Regions from separate parts of the Granulicatella elegans genome, predicted to be linked through region 2. Evidence: a T-box and tRNA genes for the amino acid it is inferred to sense, from the RefSeq annotation. Region 2 holds a T-box; the other holds one or more tRNA genes.
What was found. A T-box is a leader RNA that pairs with one kind of tRNA and senses whether it is charged. The one in region 2 lies ahead of proS (proline--tRNA ligase), so its partner is inferred to be a tRNA-Pro.
Positions count from the first base shown of each region.

Region 1: it has a tRNA-Pro gene. The T-box ahead of proS (proline--tRNA ligase) is inferred to sense a tRNA for this amino acid. The anticodon was not compared.

Region 1 covers NZ_CP085953.1:235,589-238,966, reverse strand. The annotation lists rRNA gene LK443_RS01265 (23S ribosomal RNA) at 1-1,170, shown strand, start outside; rRNA gene rrf (5S ribosomal RNA) at 1,245-1,360, shown strand; tRNA gene LK443_RS01255 (tRNA-Val) at 1,375-1,447, shown strand; tRNA gene LK443_RS01250 (tRNA-Lys) at 1,456-1,528, shown strand; tRNA gene LK443_RS01245 (tRNA-Thr) at 1,531-1,603, shown strand; tRNA gene LK443_RS01240 (tRNA-Gly) at 1,620-1,691, shown strand; tRNA gene LK443_RS01235 (tRNA-Leu) at 1,717-1,802, shown strand; tRNA gene LK443_RS01230 (tRNA-Arg) at 1,828-1,901, shown strand; tRNA gene LK443_RS01225 (tRNA-Pro) at 1,907-1,980, shown strand; tRNA gene LK443_RS01220 (tRNA-Ala) at 1,990-2,062, shown strand; tRNA gene LK443_RS01215 (tRNA-Met) at 2,081-2,154, shown strand; tRNA gene LK443_RS01210 (tRNA-Ile) at 2,167-2,240, shown strand; tRNA gene LK443_RS01205 (tRNA-Ser) at 2,256-2,345, shown strand; tRNA gene LK443_RS01200 (tRNA-Met) at 2,358-2,430, shown strand; tRNA gene LK443_RS01195 (tRNA-Asp) at 2,441-2,513, shown strand; tRNA gene LK443_RS01190 (tRNA-Phe) at 2,522-2,594, shown strand; tRNA gene LK443_RS01185 (tRNA-Gly) at 2,604-2,674, shown strand; tRNA gene LK443_RS01180 (tRNA-Ile) at 2,688-2,761, shown strand; tRNA gene LK443_RS01175 (tRNA-Ser) at 2,797-2,884, shown strand; tRNA gene LK443_RS01170 (tRNA-Glu) at 2,900-2,971, shown strand; tRNA gene LK443_RS01165 (tRNA-Val) at 2,977-3,049, shown strand; tRNA gene LK443_RS01160 (tRNA-Asp) at 3,063-3,135, shown strand; tRNA gene LK443_RS01155 (tRNA-Gly) at 3,146-3,216, shown strand; tRNA gene LK443_RS01150 (tRNA-Glu) at 3,231-3,302, shown strand; gene pcp (pyroglutamyl-peptidase I) at 3,361-3,378, shown strand, end outside.
Region 2 covers NZ_CP085953.1:94,363-97,740, forward strand. The annotation lists gene tsaB (tRNA (adenosine(37)-N6)-threonylcarbamoyltransferase complex dimerization subunit type 1 TsaB) at 1-229, opposite strand, end outside; gene proS (proline--tRNA ligase) at 372-1,820, opposite strand; T-box leader at 1,872-2,074, opposite strand; gene LK443_RS00460 (ABC transporter substrate-binding protein) at 2,424-3,378, opposite strand, start outside.

The sequences.
Region 1 (3,378 bases), 140 kb from region 2:
CTGGTAGAAATACCAGCCGCAGTGAATAGGCCCAGGCGACTGTTTATCAAAAACATAGGTCTCTGCAAAATCGAAAGATGACGTATAGGGGCTGACGCCTGCCCGGTGCTGGAAGGTTAAGAGGAGAGGTTAGTCCATTAGGGCGAAGCTTTGAATTGAAGCCCCAGTAAACGGCGGCCGTAACTATAACGGTCCTAAGGTAGCGAAATTCCTTGTCGGGTAAGTTCCGACCCGCACGAAAGGCGTAACGATCTGGGCACTGTCTCAACGAGAGACTCGGTGAAATTATAGTACCTGTGAAGATGCAGGTTACCCGCGACAGGACGGAAAGACCCCATGGAGCTTTACTGTAGTTTGATATTGAGTGTTTGTGTGACATGTACAGGATAGGTAGGAGCCGAAGAGATGGGAACGCCAGTTTCCAAGGAGGCAATGGTGGGATACTACCCTTGTTACATGAACCCTCTAACCCGCACCTAGAAGCAAGGTGGGAGACAGTGTCAGACGGGCAGTTTGACTGGGGCGGTCGCCTCCTAAAGTGTAACGGAGGCGCCCAAAGGTTCCCTCAGAATGGTTGGAAATCATTCGAAGAGTGTAAAGGCAGAAGGGAGCTTGACTGCGAGACCAACAAGTCGAGCAGGGACGAAAGTCGGGCTTAGTGATCCGGTGGTACCGAATGGAAGGGCCATCGCTCAACGGATAAAAGCTACCCTGGGGATAACAGGCTTATCTCCCCCAAGAGTTCACATCGACGGGGAGGTTTGGCACCTCGATGTCGGCTCATCGCATCCTGGGGCTGAAGTCGGTCCCAAGGGTTGGGCTGTTCGCCCATTAAAGCGGTACGCGAGCTGGGTTCAGAACGTCGTGAGACAGTTCGGTCCCTATCCGTCGCGGGCGTTGGAAATTTGAGAGGAGCTGTCCTTAGTACGAGAGGACCGGGATGGACACACCGCTGGTGTACCAGTTGTTCTGCCAAGAGCATCGCTGGGTAGCTATGTGTGGACGGGATAAACGCTGAAAGCATCTAAGCGTGAAGCCCCCCTCGAGATGAGATTTCCCATCATTTTAAGTGAGTAAGACCCCTGAGAGACGAACAGGTAGATAGGCTAGAAGTGGAAGTGCCGTGAGGCATGGAGCGGACTAGTACTAATCGGTCGAGGACTTAACCAAGGTTGAAGGTAAAAGAGGAAGAATTTGGATATAGATTCAGTTTTGAGAGAGCGAGAGCTTTTTCAAGAGAGAAGTGTGGTGACGATGGCAAGAAGGATACACCTGTTCCCATCTCGAACACAGAAGTTAAGCTTCTTAGCGCCGATAGTAGTTGGGGGTTTCCCCCTGTGAGGATAGGACGTTGCCACGCTTTTCAAATATTATGGAGGTTTAGCTCAGCTGGGAGAGCACCTGCCTTACAAGCAGGGGGTCAGCGGTTCGATCCCGTTAACCTCCATGAATCATGAGTGATTAGCTCAGTTGGTAGAGCATCTGACTTTTAATCAGAGGGTCACAGGTTCGAGCCCTGTATCACTCATAGCCGGCTTAGCTCAGTTGGTAGAGCATCTGATTTGTAATCAGAGGGTCGAGGGTTCAAGTCCTTTAGCCGGCATTTAAACGAATAAATTGCGGAAGTAGTTCAGTGGTAGAACACCACCTTGCCAAGGTGGGGGTCGCGGGTTCGAACCCCGTCTTCCGCTTTGCCAATGATAAACCATGGCCTATGCCGGGGTGGCGGAATTGGCAGACGCACAGGACTTAAAATCCTGCGGTCAGTGATGACCGTGCCGGTTCGACCCCGGCCCTCGGCATTTTCAATATAATTGAATAAAATTTGCACCCATAGCTCAATTGGATAGAGTACTTGACTACGAATCAAGCGGTTACAGGTTCGACTCCTGTTGGGTGCATATATCGGGAATTAGCTCAGCTTGGTAGAGCACTTGGTTTGGGACCAAGGGGTCGTAGGTTCGAATCCTGTATTCCCGATTTTTTTATGGGGGCTTAGCTCAGCTGGGAGAGCGCCTGCTTTGCACGCAGGAGGTCAGCGGTTCGATCCCGCTAGTCTCCATTAAGATTATATAATTATGGCGGTGTAGCTCAGCTGGCTAGAGCGTCCGGTTCATACCCGGGAGGTCGGGGGTTCGATCCCCTTCGCCGCTATTAATTGAGCTTGGACCTTTAGCTCAGGTGGTTAGAGCAGACGGCTCATAACCGTCCGGTCGTAGGTTCGAGTCCTACAAGGTCCATTGACCTATATTCACGGAGGATTACCCAAGTCCGGCTGAAGGGAACGGTCTTGAAAACCGTCAGGCGTGTAAAAGCGTGCAAGGGTTCGAATCCCTTATCCTCCTTACTAATGTTATCGCGGGGTGGAGCAGTTGGCAGCTCGTCGGGCTCATAACCCGAAGGTCGTAGGTTCGAGTCCTACCTCCGCAATTTCTACCAAGGTTCCGTGGTGTAGGGGTTAACATGCCTGCCTGTCACGCAGGAGATCGCGGGTTCGATTCCCGTCGGGACCGTAATTCTAGGCTCGGTAGCTCAGTTGGTAGAGCATTTGATTGAAGCTCAAAGTGTCGGCAGTTCGATTCTGTCCCGAGCCATTATATAATGCGGGTGTAGTTTAGTGGTAAAACTACAGCCTTCCAAGCTGTTGTCGCGAGTTCGATTCTCGTCACCCGCTTTTTGGAAGTTAAGGGCCTATAGCTCAGCTGGTTAGAGCGCACGCCTGATAAGCGTGAGGTCGATGGTTCGAGTCCATTTAGGCCCATAGATATTTTTTATCGAAATATTGCATTGGATATTGGGGAAGTACTCAAGAGGCTGAAGAGGCGCCCCTGCTAAGGGTGTAGGTCGGGAAACCGGCGCGAGGGTTCAAATCCCTCCTTCTCCGTTCTTTTAAAATTCTGGCCCGTTGGTCAAGCGGTTAAGACACCGCCCTTTCACGGCGGTAACACGGGTTCGAGTCCCGTACGGGTCATAGATGGAGGTTTAGCTCAGCTGGGAGAGCACCTGCCTTACAAGCAGGGGGTCAGCGGTTCGATCCCGTTAACCTCCATTCCCTAAAATATGGTTCCGTGGTGTAGGGGTTAACATGCCTGCCTGTCACGCAGGAGATCGCGGGTTCGATTCCCGTCGGGACCGTTTATAGAATGCGGGTGTAGTTTAGTGGTAAAACTACAGCCTTCCAAGCTGTTGTCGCGAGTTCGATTCTCGTCACCCGCTTTAAATTTTTTCTTGGCCCGTTGGTCAAGCGGTTAAGACACCGCCCTTTCACGGCGGTAACACGGGTTCGAGTCCCGTACGGGTCATCATTAGCACTCTTACGAGTGCTTTTTTTGTATCTATAGAAATAAAGGAGAATGTTAAATGAAAATTTTATTAACA
Region 2 (3,378 bases):
TTACTCCAATTCTAAGTCCAGTATACGAACCTGGTCCTTTGGCAACAATCACACCTGTTAGTTCTTGCATACTGACTTGACTTTCTTGAAGTACTGCTTGAATTGCCGGCATTAGTTTGACACTATGTTGTAAAGTGTCTGGAACTGTTTGTTCAACAATCGTTCCCTCATCTTTGACAATGGCAACCGATAAAGTTTTATTTGAGGTATCAATAGCCAATACGGGCATAGAGCACTTCCTTTCTAGTTTTTTGTTTCAAAAGTGTGAAGGAGGGCAAAGCGTGCTACTCTTTACACTTTTATCCTCTTCAATCATTGATTCGAATGTTCTTTCTTCACACATTGTTTGAATACGGCTTCTGAATTTCGTATTAGTACGCTCTTGCAATCCATACAGTTTGTGTTGCTGGTTTGCCTGAAACGATACATGTTTCTTTTTTCACTGGTGGGTTGAATGGAATATTACGAGTCGTAAATCCAGTTTCTTCTTTAATTTTTGCTTCTGTTTCTTCTGTTCCATCCCAACCAACTAATACCCAACCAGGTACTTCGCCAGCTTCACGTTTTGCTTCAATATGAGCTTTCAATTCATCTAAAGTATCAATAGTTGTATATTCATTAGAAGCACGCATTGCACGAGCTGTTTCTAATAAACGTCCTTGCATTTTTTCTAATTCAGCTTGAATTGTTTCTACTAACACATCGAAACCTACTGCAACTTTTTCATCTAAGTCACGCATTTTTGTCATTACTTGATTATTTTCTAAATCACGTGGACCACATTCAATACGCATTGGAACTCCACGTAATTCCCATTCATTGAATTTGAATCCTGGTGAGTTATCTGTGTCATCAATTTTCACACGTAAGCCTGCTGCTTTTAATTGTTGTTGTAATTCTTCTAATTTTTCTAAAATAGCAGGATTTTTCTTCCATGGTCCAACTGGAATTAAGACTACTTGTGTTGGAGCTACTTTTGGAGGTAATACTAATCCTTGTTCATCTCCGTGTGTCATAATTAACGAACCGATTAAACGAGTAGAAACTCCCCAAGAAGTTGTATGTGCGTACACATGTTCATTTTCTTTTGTTAAATATTTAATATCAAATGCTTCCGCAAATTTTGTACCCATATAATGAGAAGTTCCAGCTTGTACAGCTTTTCCATCTTTCATCATTGCTTCGATTGAATAAGTATCTACTGCACCTGCAAAACGTTCTGATGGAGTTTTTTGACCTTCATAAACAGGAACAGCTAATACACCTTCTACTACTTCTTTATAAATGTCTAACATTCTCATTGTACGACGACGTGCATCTACTTCATCTGCATGAGCTGTATGTCCTTCTTGCCATAAAAACTCAGATGTACGTAAGAATGGTAAAGTTTTCTTTTCCCAACGGAATACATTTGCCCATTGGTTTACTTCATATGGTAAATCACGGTATGAATTAATCCAGTTTGAGAATGCAGTCCCAATCATTGTTTCACTTGTTGGACGTAATGCTAAACGTTCTTCTAATTTTTCACCGGCTGCTTCAGTTACCCATGGTAATTCTGGTGCAAAACCTTCAATATGATCTGCTTCTTTAGTGAAGAAACTTTCTGGAATTAGCATCGGGAAGTAAGCATTACGAATTCCTTCTTCTTTAAAGCGACGGTTAAATTCTTCTTGGATATGTTCCCAAATTTCAAATCCGTCTGGTTTAAAAATCATACATCCACGCACTGGTGAATAATCCATTAAATCAGCTTTTTGAATGGTTTGAATATACCATTTTGAGAAATCTTCTCTTTGTAAGTTTGTTTTTTCTGCCATAGTAGCACTCCTTTTCTAACGATTGTGGAACAAAAAAGCCATTCTCCCTATAAAAAGGACGAATGACTCGCGGTACCACCTTTAATTACATTTCATGTTAAATGTCTCTTGGAACGTGATAACGGTACGCAAACCGGATTATTTTAATAATCAATATTCTGGTAGGTTCCATTCTAAAAGCGGGGGTTCTCTCTCAGCCATGAAGAACTTTCTGTACCCATTAAAGAACTTACTATTCCATTCATTATACTACCGAAAAAATAACTAGAAAGCAAGTGTTATGTCTATTTTCTAAGATAAATCCACTTGCTGAATTGTAAAATGAAGTGCAACCAAAATACTTTGTATAGTAGCACTAGCAATGAGACAGCCATAGCTGGCTGCTGGCGTCCATCTGCTACTATCACACAAAGCCAATCTCATAAACGCACTCTCATAATTATCCGTAAAAATAGAAATGACTTTTCGCAGTAGCAACAGTCCTATAAGCCACAAAGGCTTATAGGGCAGGAAAAATTGAGACCCTTGGCTCAATTTTTAGGCATGAGACCGTAGGGCTGCTGCCGTCCTAAGCTACATTAGAAAAGTCAATTTCTATTAACATTAGTTTCGGAAAATCTTAGCCTCCAAGAACAGGTCATTATACAACCCTAACAACTCAGAACCTAGATTCTCATACACTTCCATATGCTCCATCTGCTCATCCGTAGGATAAAAAGTCTCATTATTCGTTACCTCTTCTGGTAACAACTCTAACGCATCCTTATTCGGAGTTGAATACCCAACATATTCTGCATTTTTAGCAGCCACATCTGGTCTCAATAAAAAGGAAATAAAGCGATACGCACCATCATAGTTTTTGGCCGTTTTTGGAATGACAATATTATCAAACCATAAGTTCGTTCCCTCTTTCGGTAAGACATACGCTAAGTCTTCATTTTTCTCCAACATTTTCGCAGCTTCCCCAGAGAATGAAACGCCAATGGAAGCTTCCCCTTGCGCCATATACGTCTTCATTTCATCCGCAATAATCGCTTTAGCATTTGGCATTAATGTTTTCAAGAATTTACCAGCTTCTTTTACAACTTCAGGATCCTTTTCGTTCAAAGAATACCCTTGTGTTTGAAGCGCAATTCCCATCATTTCTCTAGCTCCATCAATAAATAAAATGGAATCTTTGTAGTCTTCTTTCCATAAATCAGACCATTTCGTAATTTCACCTTCAGCAATATTTTTAGTATTATAAATAATTCCTAAAGTTCCCCAGAAATAAGGAATACTATAACGATTATTTGGATCAAAACTCTTATTCAAGAATTTTCCATCTAAATGTTCGATTCCTTCAATTTTAGAATAATCTAGTGGCACTAATAAATCTTCTTTTAACATTTTATGAATGGCATATTCACTTGGAATCGCCACATCATAATTTGTACCACCTTGTTTGATTTTTGTATACATCGCTTCATTTGAATCAAATGTTTCATAAATTACTTTATAACCTGTTTCTTCTTCAAACTGAGTAATTAAACTAGGATCAATATAATCTCCCCAGTTG